4 regions of the Paenibacillus sp. JGP012 genome follow, and region 3 is predicted to be linked to each of the others. Evidence: a T-box and tRNA genes for the amino acid it is inferred to sense, from the RefSeq annotation. Region 3 holds a T-box; the other regions hold tRNA genes.
What was found. A T-box is a leader RNA that pairs with one kind of tRNA and senses whether it is charged. The one in region 3 lies ahead of leuS (leucine--tRNA ligase), so its partner is inferred to be a tRNA-Leu.
Positions count from the first base shown of each region.

Region 1: it has a tRNA-Leu gene. The T-box ahead of leuS (leucine--tRNA ligase) is inferred to sense a tRNA for this amino acid. The anticodon was not compared.
Region 2: it has a tRNA-Leu gene. The T-box ahead of leuS (leucine--tRNA ligase) is inferred to sense a tRNA for this amino acid. The anticodon was not compared.
Region 4: it has a tRNA-Leu gene. The T-box ahead of leuS (leucine--tRNA ligase) is inferred to sense a tRNA for this amino acid. The anticodon was not compared.

Region 1 covers NZ_JACHKG010000001.1:264,165-268,887, forward strand. Annotated here, with positions in the region: gene pelA (pectate lyase) at 353-1,306, shown strand; tRNA gene HNR77_RS01245 (tRNA-Leu) at 1,480-1,564, shown strand; gene HNR77_RS01250 (carbohydrate-binding protein) at 1,698-3,644, opposite strand; gene xynC (glucuronoarabinoxylan endo-1,4-beta-xylanase XynC) at 3,834-4,723, opposite strand, start outside.
Region 2 covers NZ_JACHKG010000034.1:38,236-42,958, forward strand. Annotated here, with positions in the region: gene HNR77_RS25950 (insulinase family protein) at 1-809, opposite strand, end outside; gene HNR77_RS25955 (hypothetical protein) at 1,313-1,837, shown strand; tRNA gene HNR77_RS25960 (tRNA-Leu) at 1,994-2,079, opposite strand; gene HNR77_RS25965 (general stress protein) at 2,306-2,755, opposite strand; gene HNR77_RS25970 (hypothetical protein) at 2,970-3,194, shown strand; gene HNR77_RS25975 (NucA/NucB deoxyribonuclease domain-containing protein) at 3,499-3,984, opposite strand; gene HNR77_RS25980 (sensor histidine kinase) at 4,104-4,723, opposite strand, start outside.
Region 3 covers NZ_JACHKG010000004.1:217,008-221,730, forward strand. Annotated here, with positions in the region: gene HNR77_RS07495 (CvfB family protein) at 1-624, shown strand, start outside; gene HNR77_RS07500 (class I SAM-dependent DNA methyltransferase) at 650-1,420, shown strand; gene HNR77_RS07505 (phosphotransferase family protein) at 1,585-2,541, shown strand; T-box leader at 2,666-2,922, shown strand; gene leuS (leucine--tRNA ligase) at 2,997-4,723, shown strand, end outside.
Region 4 covers NZ_JACHKG010000041.1:2,376-7,098, reverse strand. Annotated here, with positions in the region: gene HNR77_RS27330 (nitrogen regulation protein NR(II)) at 1-5, opposite strand, end outside; gene HNR77_RS30020 (XRE family transcriptional regulator) at 34-237, opposite strand; gene HNR77_RS27325 (urease accessory protein UreF) at 519-1,220, opposite strand; tRNA gene HNR77_RS27320 (tRNA-Leu) at 1,627-1,709, shown strand; gene HNR77_RS27315 (glutathione peroxidase) at 1,915-2,391, opposite strand; cyclic di-AMP (ydaO/yuaA leader) riboswitch at 2,770-2,945, shown strand; gene HNR77_RS27310 (hypothetical protein) at 3,063-3,491, shown strand; gene HNR77_RS27305 (HAD family hydrolase) at 3,612-4,343, shown strand; gene HNR77_RS27300 (Nramp family divalent metal transporter) at 4,520-4,723, opposite strand, start outside.

The DNA of each region.
Region 1 (4,723 bases), on a different contig from region 3:
TCAATGTTAGCGGAATTATTGAATTTCGTCATAATTATGTTGAAATTTCGACAGTAAAGATTACAAAAAAGTCATTAATGTTTAACCAGGTACGGAGTTGGTTATTAAACCAATTTGTCAAGAGTTAAAAGTTGGATGGGTGGATATTATTATAAAGTGAAAATTTGAGTTTTGTTGCATATATTGACAAAATGTATTTTATTGCATATCATAAATTTATTCATACAAATTATGTATTTAATTAGATTTTATTGGTTGATTCATGTGATGCAGCTAAGCTTAGCGTGAAAGATTAGCCAGCAGATAGACATGTGAGAGAGCGATATTTGTGAATTGGGGAGCGTGTTGTCTTTTGAAAGCAAAAAAATGGGTTACGTTTGTGCTCGCGTGTTCGATGGTTTTTTCTGGAGTGGGCATGGAAATTTTGCCTACAGCAACCGTATCTGCTGCTGATGCCTCAGGTACAACGGCAAGTATGTCTGATATTTTGAAAAACCAACGTCCTGATGGGGGGTGGAGAAAGGATTACAGCCAGACATCGGGGGAGTGGGCCAAATCAACAATTGATAACAAAGCTACATATTCAGAGATTAGAAGACTTGCAAGCGAATTCAAAAAAACAAATGATCCGCGATACTCGGCTGCAGCAATCAAAGGCATTAACTTTTTGCTGAATATGCAGTATTCGAATGGCGGATGGCCGCAGGTTTACCAGAGCTCCGGTTATCATAAACATATTACGTATAATGACGACGCTATGATTAATGTGATGTACATGCTCGATGAGGTTGCGGGGCGCAAAGGAGACTTTTCCTTTATTGACAGCTCACTTGCAAATCGCAGTAAAAATGCGGTGTCCAAAGGTGTGGATGCCATCCTGAATACACAGGTAGTATCCGGTGGCAGGCCTACGGCTTGGGGCCAGCAGCATGATTCGAGCTCACTTAAACCAGCGGGAGCCAGAATTTATGAAGTACCTTCATTAACGGCAGCGGAAAGTGTAAACATTGTGAAATTTCTGAAGACCAGACCGGCCAATTCCAGAATTACGGCATCTATCAAAGGTGCAGAAGCCTGGTTTAATAAAGTGAAAATTACAGGTTATCGCTATGAAAGAGCAAATGGGGACAGCCGGATTATTGCAGATTCAAGTGCAGCACCGATCTGGGCGCGTTTTTATGAACTTGGCACAGACAAACCGATCTTTGTCGGTCGGGACGGGATTGTGAAATACAAGCTTAGTGATATTGAAAAAGAAAGAAGAGGCGGGTATGCATGGTATGGCAGCTGGCCGTCCAAGCTGTAATCATGCAGCGTTCAGCTAATGCAGCTCCAGTATAAATATAGCCAGATTATGCAAGTGCGAACCGGATATGAATCTGATTCGCGCTTGTTGGTTTTATTTTGTTGTTGACAAGAGAAAAGGTACATGATATATTATATCTTGTCGCCGATATTACTTGGTGAGACACAAAATATGCGGTCGTGGCGGAATTGGCAGACGCGCACGGTTCAGGTCCGTGTGGGCTAACCCCCCGTGGAGGTTCGAGTCCTCTCGACCGCATCATGAAAAGGCTCTTTCAGGATCATCCTGAAAGAGCCTTTTACTTTTTGGATCAAGGAATCGTGATTATTCTATGTTCCTGGCTTCCATTTGGGCGTCGTTGTACTGTCAGAAATGTAGCAAACGGTGGCGTTTATAAGGAGGCCGTTACTGTAATGTTATCCATATTAGGCCCCTCTGTCCCTGTTGTGACAATTCGAAGTGTGTTCATCCCTGAGTTCATAGGGATTTGAACGATTTTCTCACCCCAAGTCGACCAGCTGCCGGTTGCACTGAAGGGTTCATTGCTGATTATTTTGGTACCGTTTACATAGATGTCGAGAGTGCGTGTGCCGCTTTCCAAAGCGTAACGAAACTTTACGTTTTTAGTGCCAGTCGTCATGTTATTGATGTTATTCCATTCAATGGATGAGCCCGTTAAAGCGTTAAAGTTTACATATCCGGTACCTGTATAACCGGGGTAGATGGTTTCGATAACTGCATTTGTCAGCTGAGTGCTGCTCTCGGCTTCATAGGTTGTGCCTGTGGCCGGAGACGAAGAAGTGTTAGAAAACTGCCAGTAATCGAAGTTGAACAGTTGACCTGATCCGCTGCCAGTAAAGACTAGAAAGACATTGCGGACCCCTGTTGCCCCGGTAACGGCAGTTTCGACTTCCAGCCAGTTCTGTGAACCGCCAGTAGTGGGGACATTCAGAGTGCCAGCGAGAGGACCAGAGACGCTATCCAGACGAATCTCGATTTTCCCTCCACCTGATGCAGAAGCAACATGGGCTTTAAAAGTCTGAGCTCCGCTGGAACCAAAATCTGCTTTACTTACCGCGACCCAATCTCCATTGTGTATTTGGGTTACCTGCTGATTGTTTATTGGACCGCCAGGTGCATTCGATTTTTCCGTCTGAATTCCGCCATTCCAGGCAAAGGTCTCTGCTTCGACACGGTTATATGGATTCAGATTGGATAGCTGGGGAACTCCAGCATAATTCGCAGTCACTTCCTGAATTGTACCATTGGTGTTGTGCTGCAATTTGTTAATATGTGGCGAGCGATAACCCATTCCTGAACCATATAGAGCCAGACTGACGGTTTGAGCGTGATACACGACGTACCATTCATTATTGAATTGAAAAACCGAATGGTGGTTGTTGCCGCCTGCACCAAAGAATACCCCCGGGTTTTTCAGAAAATGTCCTTCGTATGTAAAGGGGCCCATGGGGCTGGAGCTTACCATATATCCAATTTCGCCTGGGGGAATGTTGGATGGGTGTACGCCGCCAAAGTTAATACAATAGGAGTAATAATACTTGCCATTGTATTTGTGAATGCCCGAGTCCTCCAGAATGAAGGGAGCATCAATTGTTGATGCGCTGCCAACTATACTGGTCATATCGGGACCGAGTTTGATAACCCGGGCTGTTTTGGGATTGGCTCGCTGCTCCTGAGTGGGGTTCGAGCCGCCGGGAATTCCACCGCCTGCATACAAATATCCTGTCCCATCGTCGTCCACAAAAACAGCAGGGTCGAAAAGCCAAACCACGCCTGCCATGCCCGGGGTATTTGTTGTTAAAAGGGCTTTACCAATTGGATCTGTCCACGGCCCAACAGGGCTATCTGCCGTTAGAACACCGATACCGCCAGTACCGTTAGCAAAGTAAAGGAAAAACTTGTCTTTGCCATTGATATTTTTGACTGCAGCTGCGGGGGCCCAGGATGCGCCTGCCCATTTGGCTATCCCTTGTCCACCGTTTGCTCCGTTCGCACCGGCAACGGGAATAGCTCCGTGATCCGTCCAGTTTACCATGTCGGCAGACGAGATAACAAATACGCTTTTCAGATTGGCAAAAGTGTTATCCTTGATGGAGCCATCGCTGTTGTACTCATAATTGTCACTGGACATGTAGAGATAGACACGTCCGTTATAGGTTAATGCAAAAGGATCGGCTCCGAGATGATGATCGATTAGCGGATTTGCATTTCCGATCTGTTTGGCGATGGCGGAGCTTGCAGCAGAGGCCTGATTTATGGGCACACAACTTAGAATTAATGCAATGACAAGAAGCGTGATTCCATATAATCTGTACATCAAGTTTTGTCCTCCTTAAAAAAACGAGTTGGTATGTGATAAATAACCCCGTGCATCAGCTAATTGGTATGTAGTACCTGCTGAACACGGGGCTTGGCTATTTATTGCCTTGATTAAAAAGGGAGAATCCAATGTGGGTTATCAGACTTGTCCTAAACAACACAATAAAATAAAGGATGAAAGCTGTATTTAGGAGGCAGCCGTTACGGTAATATTATCAATATTCGGTCCTTCAGTACCTGTGGTAACGATTCGAAGGGTATTTACACCTGAATTCATAGGAACCTGAATGGTTTTCTCACCCCAGGTGGACCAGCTTCCTGTTGCAGTGAAGGGTTCATTGCTGAGCACTTTGGTGCCATTCACGTAGATGTCCAGATTACGAGTACCGCTCTCCTGGGCGTAACGGAACTTTACGTTTTTGGTACCTGTTATCGTGTTGTTGATGCTATTCCATTGAATGGCCGAGCCTGTGTACGCGTTAAAGTTCACATATCCTGATCCCGTATATCCCGGGTAAAGTGTTTCGATGACTGCATCTGTCAACGTTGTTCCCGTCTCGGCTTCATATGTGGTGCCAGTGCCTACATTCCCGCCTCCAGTGCCACCAGAGAGATTAGCAACAAATGTAGTTACACTCTGTGCAGGAAGCTGAGCTGTGAACGCGCCATTGGAAACATTAATGGGTGCAAGACTTGCCAGATTACGGCTGCTGTCCGTCACATACGAGGATACAGTGGAGGCATTGCCATTTTGCAGCACAAACCGCTGACTGGTTGCTGAATTGCCGCGGTTAATTGCGACGATGACAACTTTGTTGTCTCCTTTATAAGCCGAAACGTAAGTGTTGGTATCCGGGTTTTTGGTTGCATCTACACGAACATAGCCTGGACGAACAAATTTGGAGAAATGGGCCATGTTGTAACCACGTTTACTGATCGTGCCATCTTCCTTCATCGGTCCGTATTGTCTGCGGATATACCACCATACATAAGCTTGGAAATCACCTTCTACCATGGCGCTATGCATGTGGTACGATACGTCCAGAGCCTCTGGCCAGCGGTCTGCGGAATTGTTGT
Region 2 (4,723 bases), on a different contig from region 3:
GACTTCACCGCATCCACCCGCGCCGGGAAGGCAGGTTGCAGCTTGATCTCCGAGTCAATCTCGATCCGATCATAGCTGCTCAGGTAATTTTCATCCAGCCATTGCAGCTTCTCTTCCATGTCCATGTCACCGTACAGGTAGATGTAGCTGTTGGACGGATGATAGTATCGTTTGTGGAAATCGAGCAGCCCTTCATAGGTCAGGTCCAGAATCGCCTCCGGGAATCCCCCTGACTCACAGGAATACGTTGTATCCGGGAAAAGGGAGTTCAGCACTTCACGTCTCACCAACCGTTCTGGCGAAGAAAAGGCACCCTTCATCTCGTTATATACAACGCCGTTGTACGTCAGCTCATCATTCGCGGAAGTGAGATTGTAATTCCAGCCCTCTTGCAGAAATATTTTTTCATTCTCATAGATGTTCGTATTTAACACCGCATCCAGATACACATCCATCAAGTTATGGAAATCGTGATCATTGCGGCTGGCCACCGGATAGATCGTTTTGTCAGGATACGTCATCGCATTCAAAAATGTATTCAGGGACCCCTTCAGCAGCTCCACAAAGGAATCTTTGGCCGGGAACTTCTTCGACCCGCAGAGCACGGAGTGCTCCAGAATATGGGCTACCCCGGTATCATCCTCGGGAGGTGTGCGAAAGCCAATGCTGAACACCTTGTTATCGTCGCTGTTGGATAGCAGTACAATGTGAGCACCGGATTTCTCATGTTCCAGCAGGTACGCATCCGATTGCAGTTCTTCGATTCTGCGCTCCTGTAACACCTTGTAGGGTTTAAGCTGTTTCAACATAAATAGAGTCCTCCGTCCATTAAATTGTTGTATAGGTTGATGACTGGATACTCGTTCACATGTGAAAATTACACAGGCACTCCAAAGATGTGTAATATTGTATTGGAACTCAATCCGCAGGCAGGGTGAAAGGGAATATCTTCCTATGGATAGTATACACCATTGTGATCTTACTTCATAAAGAGACAGCCGAATCCACTTTCTGATATGTATTATGCAAGGGTTGTGTTTATGAGCTATGCGGGGTGGAGGGAAAAATTAGGGAAGTATTATTTTAATAATTTTTATTGCGAAATTTTTTTATTTTCTATTTTAAATGCACTTGTTAAAGTCACTAAATTGTGAGAAGTTGGAGATAAAACAGTTAAAGCAATTCCTGTAAAAACTCCTTCTACCCCAGCACTACTGTTTTAGTACCGTAGCATAAAAAAGATTTGTGACGAAATGTGAATTATCACTCCGCACAAATCTTATTAAATTTTACGAGAGTAGAAGGTGTCTTTATGAAGTCCAAAGTATTTAAAGTAACAATATCTGTGATCGTTATTTTAGGAATTGTAACAGCACTTTTTTTATACTTCTATAAATTCCCCAAAGAGATAAACATAATATCCCCAGCTGTAAGTTTCTATGAGAATGACCCTTCTTCAGTGGAGGGTACTACAATAAAAGTATCAGGAACACTGTACCGACCTTTGTTTCAACAACATGTATTTAAAGGTTCAGTAACGATTGATAACTTAGATTTTACCAAAAAGAATGAAACCCTCGATACCTATATACTTGATAGAAAGAATGGCATCAATATGGGAAATCTTGTTTATCATAAACCTTCAACACCAGGGGAGTTTTTAACTTCAAGTATGATCTGGTTTGATGACACTTTCGAACATGTTAATATAGCGAGCGATTGGGGACAGAATAAAAAATTATTTTTTATTGTCTCAGCTTCTTCTTATGAAGAGGGTATTGATGCTCAGCGAAAGATGAGAGATAAGTATGGTTCCTTTTTTGTTCCAAGAGAATAGATACAGCACACCTCGATGTATCCAATCCTAAAGTTCGTCCCCAATCTGCCCCCAGAAATAAAAAAGACACTTAATACCTGTGAATCCCATTTTTCATTTGAAGACATAAAAAAAGAAAACCCCTTATGTATCAAGGAGTTTCCTTCTCTTTTAAGATGCCGAGGACCGGGATCGAACCGGTACGGTAGTCACCTACCGCAGGATTTTAAGTCCTGTGCGTCTGCCAATTCCGCCACCCCGGCATATGTAATATTTTCTTGGCGACAAGAAATATCTTATCATGAATAAATTAATAATGCAACCCTTTTTCCTAAAAAAATGAAACAGGCACTGCAAGCGTCAGCTTACAGTGCCTAGAAAGTCCGAGTTGCGGTCCCGGACTTCCGGTAAACCATCTATATTAAGGGAGGTGTGATATAAGAATACCTCCCCAACATTAAAGAAACCTAAAATCAGCCTTAAATTAAACTAAAAATGCAAAATTGTTTTTACATGCTCTGCCTGTTCCTCGCTGCACTCTACAAAGATCAGAATATGACCTTGCAGCAGCCATTCCTCATAATAACGGGCATCCTCTTCCGTGATGCCTGCACCCGTTAGCGTTAAGACCAGATCATCTGTCTCATTGCCAATCTCATTGCCCGCCAATCGTCGTACCGCTGTTCCGATGGATGCCGTCTGATGCATGCGTTTCCCCAATCCAGCCAATATGCCCTTGAGCGCTCCAAATGCGCCATTCGTTCCAGCACCCTTGAGTGGTTTCGGCAGCCCTGTTTGCTCACTAATCATCTCAAGATCAAGCTGCTCCTTCGCTACAGCACCCAAATGCTTCTCCTCAATGCCTTCTCTTCTAAGATTATTTAATAAAATAATAGCCTCCTGCTCTGTATGAGCAAGCCCTACCAGCAATTTTGTCATCCCGTTCCCCTCCTCTTTCTTATCTACATATAACCCCGAAGACGATGTTCAGTAACGCTAAACGTCTTTGCTAAGTCAATTCACCTAGAACGACTGAATTATTTCTTTACTGGAAATCCATACCTAGTTCTGATAGACTATATAAAGAAGACAAATTAACCATTGAAAACTTTAACCTTGCAATAAATATCTTATTAATCAGGAGTAATGACATATGAAAAAAGAGGTAGAAATTGCCATTCGACGCAAACAACAGGTTATGGTCCGTAATACGAGCGGGCAGACCGTAACCGGCTTCCCGGAACGCACAGCGGACAGTTCCATTCTCTCCTTGCGCACTGTACAGGGCAATGTGTGGATTCCATTTGATGAAGTTGAACAGGTGACTCGCCTGTTGACCCTTCGTTCTCACCATCTGGGTACTATGCAGCTTGTATAACATCTGGGTCGCCCAGCTGTCGAACCACGCTCCTAGAGAACCTCAGCACACTTCAATAGCTAAAAGCTTACCGCAAGAAAGCTACATCGGAAGCATAAGCTTCACCTTTATCACCGGATTTTTCCCTTTGGAAAAGGGAATCGAAAAAATCTGGGGATAACTGCTACTCTCCAGTTATTCTGTCATCGGAGTGGACTGTGCAAAATCTTTGGTTCAACTTATATAACAGCACGCCTATATTCAAAAAACCAGACGATAGACGTCTGGTTTTTCTTTTCTTATGGTTATTGTTTATTCAACAATACTACTTCACAACAAATCTGACACGCGTACCGTCCGGATATGTACTTAACTGATTGCCTACCCAAGAGCCTGCACCGCGATTATCTTTGGGTGTAATATACTGGATATCTGCTCCCGTTCCCCCTTCGGCACACATCGCCATAGGCCACTCATCCCGATCCTTGCCTTTTTTCACCGGCACACCTCGGAGCGAGAGCTCTCTGTTCCCTTCAGCGCCCTTTCGGTCAATCGTGCAAACATCCGAATGCCCCGCCTCGATCGCCTTGCGAATATGGTTCGCTGTCTCGGGATAACGATCTGCAGGAAAAGTAATCGTATGATCAACACCCTTGTCGGTAGCATTGAATGGAGAAGGGAATTGCTGCGGCCACTCTCCACCTGCCCAGGCATATAATGCAATCAATACCATACCTGCTAATGTCAGCATTTGTTTGATGAATCGACGGTTTCCTCTACTGCCTTTTCTGCTGCTGCGTCTTTTACTCATGATGTTCCTCCCCCGTATAACACACTAGCATTATAACAGAACGTCAGTTCGCAGAACAATAATATCCATATAAAAAAACAGCCGGATTGCTCCGGCTGCCTAATGTTATGCAATTTTTCCTATCCTGCATTAGTAATACTCTGTCTGCTTAGGAACGGGACCATTACATGGAACTCCGTTCCTTTTCCTTCCACGCTATGCACTGTAATGCTGCCGTTCATCAGCTCTAATAGCTCTTTGCAAATGGTTAATCCCAGACCACTTCCGCCAAACCTTCTCGCATGGGATATATCGGATTGAGTGAAGGCATCAAACAGTTGATCTATCTGATTCGAAGGTATTCCGATGCCTGTGTCCCGAACCGAGAATGTGAGCATCGTTTCCTCCTGTGAATGCTGCTTCACATCCACTTGCAGCTGTACTTCACCCTTTTCCGTGAATTTAACCGCATTGCTCAGCAGATTATCCAGTACCTGCCGAAGTCTCAGCGGATCACCCCAGAGCACATCAGGCATGCTCAGATCCGCATGGCAGAACAACCGGATTTGTTTATTAACAGCCGCTGGCTCATGGGTCTTCACAATTTGCTGAATCAGCTTGAGAGGCTGAAATTCAATATGCTCCATTCCCATTTTGCCTCTCCCCAGCTTCGCCATATCCAGACTATTATTTACGATATTCAGGAGTGCTTCCCCGGATTGACGGGCCAGCTCCAAATATTCCTGCTGCTCCTCAGTGA
Region 3 (4,723 bases):
GGACGCCAACTGCTGCTTCCCATTCGTGAATTGCCAGAGCTTGAAGAGCTTCGCCCTCAAGTTGGAGATGAAGTGTTTGTCATCATGGAGCATGACAAGCAAGGACGATTGCGGGCCAAACTGGCCGGAGAACGTGAGCTTGCTCCCCTTGCTTTCCATGCCCCAACCACCTGGGTGAACCAGTGGGTTGAGGCTTTGGTGTACAAGCCGCTTCAGATGGGCACATTTGTACTTGTGGACGGCGGTGTGCTTGGCTTTGGTGCGATTGGCATGATTCATTCCTCCGAGCGCAGTCACATGCTGCGTCTGGGAGAGAAAGTGAAATGCCGGGTTACGCTAGTACGTGAAGACGGACGTGTGAATCTGGCTATGACACAGCGCAAAGAGGTTGGGCGTAACGAAGACGCAGACAAGCTGCTTGCTTTTATGAAGGAGCGCCCGATGGGCGGCATGCCGTATTCCGATGCGACACCACCGGACATTATCAAACAGCGTTTCGGCATCAGTAAATCGGCGTTCAAGCGTGCTCTTGGCAAGCTGATGAAGGATGGTCTGGTGGTGCAGAAGGAAAACTGGACGTATCTGTCCGAATCCGCACCGAAGCAGCAGCCAGAAGAGAAGTAAATGAAATTGAAAGTGCGGTGCCGACATGTCTTACCGGAAATTTGCCTACGTTTACGATGAATTAATGGAAGATATGCCTTATCCGGACTGGATAAGGTTTGCAAGAACAGCCTGGGAGCAGCATGGCATGCCCAAAAGTGTGGCAGAGCTTGGCTGTGGAACAGGTTCCATCACAATCCCGCTGGTAAACTCCGGTTTTGAGGTGACGGGCATTGATCTCTCGGCTGATATGCTGTCTGTTGCGCGCAGTAAAATGGAAGCCACTTCTCAGGGACATCGTCTGTACCGGGAAGGCAGCGTACGCTGGGTGCAGCAGGATATGCGGGACTGGAGAGTGCCTGAGCCTGTGGACTCGGTCATTTCATTCTGTGATTGTGTGAACTATCTTCTGGAATCCGAGGATGTCGTTCGTACTTTCGTGCGCACGTATGAGATGCTGAAGCCGGGAGGCACATTCCTGTTTGATGTGCATCATCCGAACACTTTAATCCGATACGATCAAGAGCAGCCTTTTGTACTGGATGAGCGCTCTGTATCCTACATCTGGACCTGTGATCTGGATCAGGACCGGTGTGAAATCGAGCATCATTTGAGTATTTTTTCACGTGTGGAGGATGGCAGCAAGGATACGTATCGGCGGTTCGAGGAAGTTCATGTGCAGCGTGCGTATGACCCGGATTGGATGAAGCTGGAGTTAAGCAAAGCGGGCTTTCGTGATGTGAAGGTCTATGCTGACTTTGAATGGAACGAGGCTGGGGATCATGCGGAGCGTTTGTTCTATGTAGCTGTGAAATGATCATTTATCATTCAAAATAACGAGCTGTCCTTAGACTGCATGCAAAATGCGGGCTGGGGGCAGTTTTTTTGAATAAGATATGCATAAAAGTATTGCTGCACAAGGTAAAAAGGAACATAATTAATATGTTTAGAAAGCGTTTTCTATAAAGGGGGAACATATCCATGGAAAGTACATATAAAACGAGATTGTGCAAAGAACAGCTGGATCTGATTATCAAGCAGCACCTGGACGCCTCGATTCAACATTATGAGGAAATGATTGACGGCTGGGCCAACCAGGCTTATAAAATAAAGCTTGGTGACGGACGAAACGTTGTCCTGAAGATTGCGCCTTCGGCTGCAACCCATATGATGCGCTGTGAACAGGATCTGATGACGACTGAAGTGCAAGCTCTCCGCCTTGTTGCCAAGCTGGGGGATGTTCCTGTGCCCAAGGTGCTCGCTTACGATGATTCATTAACGATGGCTCCAGCACAGTATTTTGTTATGGACTTTATGTCCGGGAGGCCGTACAACCAGATCAAGGCTGAATTTACACAGGAAGAACAGGATGGGATTGAGCAGCAATTAGGATTATACAATCGGCGGATCAATGAAATCCAAGGTGAACAGTTTGGTTATTTTTCGGGCAAGGACAGACAGCGTGCGACGTGGAGAGAAGCCTTTTCCGTGTTAATGGAGGATATGCTGGCAGATGGCGAGGCGGCCAAAGTTAATATCGGGATAGAGTACGATGAGCTGAGACGTTTGATTGAAGAAAAATCGGATGCATTGGATGAAGTAACCGAATCGGTTCTGATCAGCTGGGATCTGTGGGATGGCAATGTATTGGTGCAGGATAAGCAGATTACAGGCATTATAGATTTTGAACGCTCACTGTGGGGAGATCCGCTTATGGAGCATTATTTCAGCCATTTTAACTACACTCCAGGGTTTGTAAAAGGGTATGGCCGGGCAATTACTACGGAAAATGAGCATAAGCGCAGAAGTCTGTACGATCTGTACTTTGATCTGGCGCTGCGCATTGAATGTGACTACCGCCAGTACGATGATCAGGAACATATCCAGTCAACGATTCGTAATATGGAGGAAGGCATAACACGTTTTAAGCAAAGCTGAGCAAATAGTCTTGTTGTTAACGTTTAAGTTGCTATAAGGCGGGTTTATCGCCCAAAGGCATGAATATGACGCGTCGTATTGACTTTGTGCTTTCGTTTTTATATAATGTTCCCGATATTGTATACATATTTCGATGATAAGGATCAGTAGTGAATTCTGTACATCACAGAGAGTCGGCGGTTGGTGCAAGCCGATTGACAGTAATTTGCGAACTCGCCTTGGAGAAATGCGGTGATTACATGGTTTTATGCCTTGAGTGTAGAACGGGAAGGAAATCCGCATCGGTTAACCGCCGTTACAGGTCTAAAGGGAGTGGATGACGAAGCACGTTCGTCCGCTAACTAGGGTGGTACCACGGGAATTCAACCTCTCGTCCCTAGCGCTGCAAACGCTACGGGATGCTGAGGTTTTTTTGTTGCTTTAAAAGCGCGTATAAACCTGAAGGAGGAATATAGATGAGTGAGAATCACCAGCCGAAGCACGGCTATCAGCCGCAAGTGATGGAGAAAAACTGGCAGCAATACTGGGATGAAAATAAAACGTTTAAAACAGGTGAGGACCCGTCCAAACCGAAGTTTTATGCACTGGATATGTTCCCGTATCCGTCCGGCTCGGGACTGCACGTAGGTCACCCGGAAGGTTATACTGCAACAGACATCGTATCCCGTTACAAACGGATGCGTGGATACAATGTATTGCATCCAATGGGTTGGGACGCTTTCGGTCTGCCTGCGGAGCAGCATGCACTGGATACAGGGGAACACCCGCGTCACATTACTTTCCGTAATATCGATAACTTCCGTCGTCAGATCAAGTCGCTCGGATTCTCGTATGACTGGGATCGCGAGATCAGCACAACGGACCCCGAGTATTACAAATGGACACAATGGATCTTCATCCAGCTCTACAAAAAGGGTCTGGCTTATGTCGATGAAGTGCCAGTCAACTGGTGTGAAGCGCTGGGTACGGTGCTTGCGAACGAAGAAGTTATTGATGGCAAGAGTGAACGTGGTGGACATCCGGTTGTGCGCAAACCGATGCGTCAATGGGTGCTGAAAATTACAGAATATGCAGAGCGTTTGCTCGAGGATCTGGAAGAACTGGATTGGTCCGAAAGCATCAAGGATATGCAGCGCAACTGGATCGGCAAATCAACCGGGGCTGAAGTTGTTTTTGCGATTGAAGGCCGTGAAGAGGTTATTAAAGTATTTACGACCCGTGCGGATACATTGTTCGGTGCAAGCTTTGCCGTTCTGGCGCCAGAGCATGAACTGGTAGATGTCATTACGTCTGAAGCACAACGTGAAGCGGTTAAGGCTTATCAGGAGCAGGCTGCTCGCAAGAGTGATCTGGAACGTACCGATCTGGCCAAAGACAAAACCGGTGTGTTCACAGGTGCATATGCAATCAATCCGGTTAACGGAGCGAAGCTGCCAATCTGGATTGCGGATTATGTACTGGCTGGTTATGGTACTGGTGCTGTAATGGCTGTTCCGGGTCATGATGCACGTGACTGGGAATTTGCAACGCAATTCAACCTGAATATCATCGAAGTTATTGAAGGCGGAGATGTGACCAAAGAGGCGTTTACAGGCGACGGATCACACGTGAACTCCGACTTCCTGAACGGATTGAATAATGCAGAGGCTGCGGCGAAGATGATTGCCTGGCTCGAAGAGCAAGGCAAAGGACAAGGAAAAACAACGTATCGTCTGCGAGACTGGCTGTTCAGCCGTCAACGTTACTGGGGAGAGCCGATTCCGATTCTGCATTTGGAGGACGGAACGATGAAGACCGTACCGGAAGATCAGCTGCCGTTGCTGCTGCCGGATATTGATCAGATCAAACCATCGGGCACAGGTGAATCACCACTGGCCAATGTGACCGATTGGGTGAATACCGTTGATCCGGAAACGGGCATGAAGGCTCGTCGCGAAACGAATACCATGCCGCAGTGGGCAGGAAGCTGCTGGTATTACCTGCGGTTCATAGATCCGCACAATGACAAGGAACTGATCTCTCAGGAGAAACAGCAGCAATGGCTGCCGGTTGATCTGTATATCGGTGGAGCGGAGCATGCGGTACTTCACTTGCTGTATGCACGTTTCTGGCACAAAGTGCTGTATGATCTGGGTGTGGTACACACAAAAGAGCCGTTCCAAAAACTGGTGAACCAAGGAAT
Region 4 (4,723 bases), on a different contig from region 3:
CTCATGAGTGAAGTCCTCCTTGGATAAAAGATGTTATCGCAGCTCCTCTGGTATGTCCAAAATATCAGCGACCTGATGCCTGAATCTCGTAGCTTTACGTGTGCCGTGAATAAGATTGGACAGGCGGTAGGGTGGGATGCCATGCTGTTCGCAAAAGGTTTTTTGGTCAATCTGCAGTTCGGTTAGTCGCCGTTTGATAGCCCAACCGAACGGAGTGACGGGTTTCTTCTTGTTCAAAAGGGTTCACCCCTGAGTGGAATTATAGTATTCAGCAGGCGTTTCTTCGTGTAAACTGAATAGAAATGCGAGCTGTAATCTCCATTATATACGTAAATGCGTCATCTAACAATTAAAAAATACGGAAATAAGTGTATTTTTTGAATTAAAATGACGTATATGCGCTGTTTATGGACCTCCAAGGCCATATGTAGCAAGCCTTCATAAACGAAAAAACACGCCAGCAAGGGGGTTGCGGCGTGTTTTTGAATGGAATCAAGAGAGGTTTGTTGGGGAGGTGCTCATGCTCTGTAAGCGTGAAGCCCGGCTCCGAGCATATGGAAGCTGGGGAATAACGTCTTCATAGACAGTGATGCAGGGTGCATGTGTCCATCTGGAGAAGAAGCACTCACGGTCTTCCATTCGTGCTCAAGGTCTGTGGTCAGGCGACCGAGCAGATCCTTGGTGACATTCTCGCTTAGAGGAATAGCTTTGGAGGCTTCGGATATACAGGCATACATGGCTGAATGCAGATAACCGAGGACCGCCTCTTCGACGGGGATGTCGAGGTGGTGGTTAATCCAGGCGTGAACGGTGGGGAGACAGCCGACAGAACTGTATTTGGTGAAAATCTGTTCAAGCGGTTTGAAGTCGATCCAGGGATGCAGGGCGTGAGATAGCTTGATTAAACGCTTGCCGATGGTAGCTGCCTTTTCTCTAAGCTCGGCAGGTGTTCGCTGCACGTGAACAAGCTTGTCGATCAGGGCGATGCGCCAAGTGTCTTTGTGATCGATTGCGGTATATATGCCTTTGATGGCCATACCTTCAAGACGAACCAGACTGGGATGCAGCTGGCAGCGCATGAACGATTCAAGATCCTCGGCTGTACGGATGGTGCCTTCCTTGATATGTGTATCCATGCCGAAGAAATGGGAGAACCCTCCAACCTGAACAGAAGGATCAAGCAGCTTCACGTAATCTAGCAGCTTATTGCCACGGTTCACGATCTTTCGCCTCCAGTGCTTTTTTGTGTTATTTTATATTACATAAAATACTCTTTTCTAAATCTTATGTGCTTAAATCCGAATTATATGATATATATATTCACATAATTATCCGTGTTTTGTCAATGGTTTGCATTGAAAAATAGCTTAAATTTCGTTATTTGTTATTTTTCATGTTATATAATATAACAATTATCTTATTCTCCTTTAGAAATAATATTTGAAAATACGATGCTGCAAGAAATTCATTCTGGTTCCACTGCGGCCTTGGCATTTTTTCGGAATCAGATTCAGGATATGCGCACATTCGGGGAAATATGACTGATTTTTGGCGTATTCAAATAAATGCTTTACATTTAGATAACATTCCGGTATAATCAATTCTGTTGCCGATAATTTACGACATGCGGTCGTGGTGGAATGGCAGACACGCTATCTTGAGGGGGTAGTGGGCGTACGCCCGTGGAGGTTCGAGTCCTCTCGACCGCATCATATGAAGCGTTATTGAAGGAAGCTTCCCTGTACGGGAGGCTTCTTTTTTTGTCTTTTGATCCTGCATAAATAACAGCTAAAGGGCGACAACAGTCGGAGATAAGTTTCATTAGCTGCGTAAAAAAGCCACCCTGTAAACCGAGCAGAACCGAGGCTCTGTGGTTTGGGGCAGCTTTTTTCAAAGTGTAGAAATGTGTGTTATTTATTTCAATAATTTCTGAATATCCTCTACAATTTTATCGGGTGTAGTCTGGGGAGCATAACGCTTCACAACGTTCCCTTCCTGATCGACAAGGAATTTTGTGAAGTTCCATTTGATGGCCTTGGAGCCGAGCAGACCTGGCGCTTCCTTCGTAATATGCTGGAATAGCGGGTGAGCACTGGCACCGTTAACGTCAATCTTCTCAAACATAGGGAAGCTTACGCCATAGTTCATCTGACAGAACTCAGCGATGTCATCAGAGGATCCCTTCTCCTGGGCAAACTGGTTGCTGGGAAATCCAAGGACCTCGAAAGGAGCATCCTGGAATTGGTCCTGCAGCTCCTGCAGGCCCTTGAATTGAGGAGTGAGGCCGCACTGGCTTGCGGTATTTACAATTAACAACACTTTACCGCGATATTGGGACATTTCAATCTCTTGTCCGCGAAGAGTATTTACTTTGTAATCATAGACTGACATGGGGATCGCCTCCAGCATATTATATTGATATGTTTATTATATTTTATGCAATTAAATAATGCAAAATCAATTTACAGAGAACACTATTATCCTCATCGGCTCGACTTTATTCATAGAAGGAATGCAATTCGCTTGAACAATTTTTGTGCGGGCGAGAATTAGACAGCTTGGAAGAGTTGGATAGCGTATAAGCTCATTGTAAGCGTTATTATTGAAGCTTATTGCCGGAATTCTGACGATTCGGTGATCTGCCCGGACTTTACATGATCATGGCACGGGTGTATGATTCAAAGCGTAATTTGAATTTTAATTATATTGTACCTGAAAAACGAAACAGACGATGATATCGATCGGTCTTACATGCAAGATTTACGAACGATGTTTCAATCGCTGAGTTTCCATTCATCGTGGGTGGAAAACGGGGGAACCAACAGGATGTGCTGCATTACAGCAGCAGACATCCATGGGGTGAATTTTCCGGTGACAGCCGGAAATAGGGCGACTCTCGCGCCCGAATCCGTCAGCTAACCTCGTAAGCGTTAAAGGGAGAGGCAACAAACCGCACGCTGGTCCATGGCGTTTTCTCCATGGATTATTTAAGAAGCGTTTCGGAGGCCTTGGTCCCCACGCTTCTTTTTTGTTGTCTTTTCACGCCAAGGGAGGAACGAATGATGGATACAGAGATGATTTTAGTAACCGCTCCGAATGAAGCTGGACGTAAATTTGTGAAGCTGCTGATGTACAAAAAAATGCCTTTTGCCGTTCTGACAAACAGTGCGGGTGAGGAGCGTAAGCTCCGCCGGATCGGAGTAGAGCATGTGATTCGTATGAATACAGCAGCAGCTCAAAAATGGTTTTTGCCGCAGACGAGCGTAGGCAACGTATTTATTTTTGAGAACAGTCTGAACCTGACTTGCCGTTACCTGCAGATTGTTCGCTCCTGGACATCCAAGTCTCTGTGTGTGATAACGGAGCAAAGTCATCCAAAAGGCATTTATCGAGGTATGGGTGCGGACAAAATTGTGTATTCGTTAAATGGAGAAGTTGGATTCTTGCTTAATAGTTGCAATAAACTCGAAGCTGAAGCAAGCAGCTTATGATTGATCCTGTGTAAGGTGCCTGTTATAATTGCAGGTATGGACTAACGGAATCTGAGGAGACTCATGCTTGTCGTGGGTCTTCTTTTTTTATGGATACAGCATGCGCGCACGGGATCTTCATTGAGCGGCGTACAAGGAGGAATTGGCTTGCCGGATATTGCCGGGTTGAAGTGGTTGTTTTTTGATGTAGGGGATACGCTGGTGGATGAATGGGAGCCTGTTGACGATATTATCGGGCAGTTTGTGCGTGAGGCGAATGCTTACGGCTATCCTGTAAAGATTGAGGATGTACGGGAGCTGTTTGAGCAATGTTACCAGAACTACGAACAATGGCCTATGAAGGTAGCTATGCGGACATACATTCAGGATGAAGGTCACCGCAAGCAGATTCAGGACAAGCTGAAATTCCACAAAGAGCTGGAGCGGCCATTTCCTTCTGCAGCCAAGGTGCTCAAGCAGCTGTCGCAGCACTATCACATAGGCATTATTGCGAATCAGAGCCCGGGGACTGAAATGCGGCTGGAGAGTTATGGACTTCGAAAATATGTTCATGTACTGGCCTGCTCGGCAGAAGAAGGAGTGTCCAAGCCCGACCCGGAATTGTATGCGGTTGCCCTGAAACAGGCTGGTTGTGCCCCGGAGGAAGCGGTGATGATTGGAGATCGGATTGACAATGATATCGTTCCGGCTCGCAGTCTGGGCTTGCATACCATTCGTATTCTCCAGGGATATGGAAGGTTTCAGCCGGTGCAGTCAGAGCATGAGCGTGCAGACTGGACGGTTAAATCATTGGATGAACTGTTGCCGCTGCTCATGCCAGATGCATCTTCGGATGAGAATAGTTCCAAGTGAGTAGGTGAGTGCGGGTTAGAACAGGTCAGGTTAGTTTAGGGTTAGATTAGATATAGGTTAGATATAAAGATACGACTGAGGCTGTATGATAAAAAAGACACATAAGAGGCTGATGCACCCGGTAGGATAAAACCGCAGCGCATCAGCCTTTATTATTTGAGAGACGATAATAAACTTTAGAACAGCATAATGGTCTGGATAATCAGGTACACGTTCAGCACTACAATGATCGCAGCGATAATCCAGGAAACGATCTTTAGCCAGAGTTTATTAACAAATGGCCCCATGCTTTTTTTGTCACTTGTGAACATCACCAGCGGGATAACGGCAAACGGCAGCTGCAGGGACAATATAACCTGACTCAGAATCAGCAGTTCCTC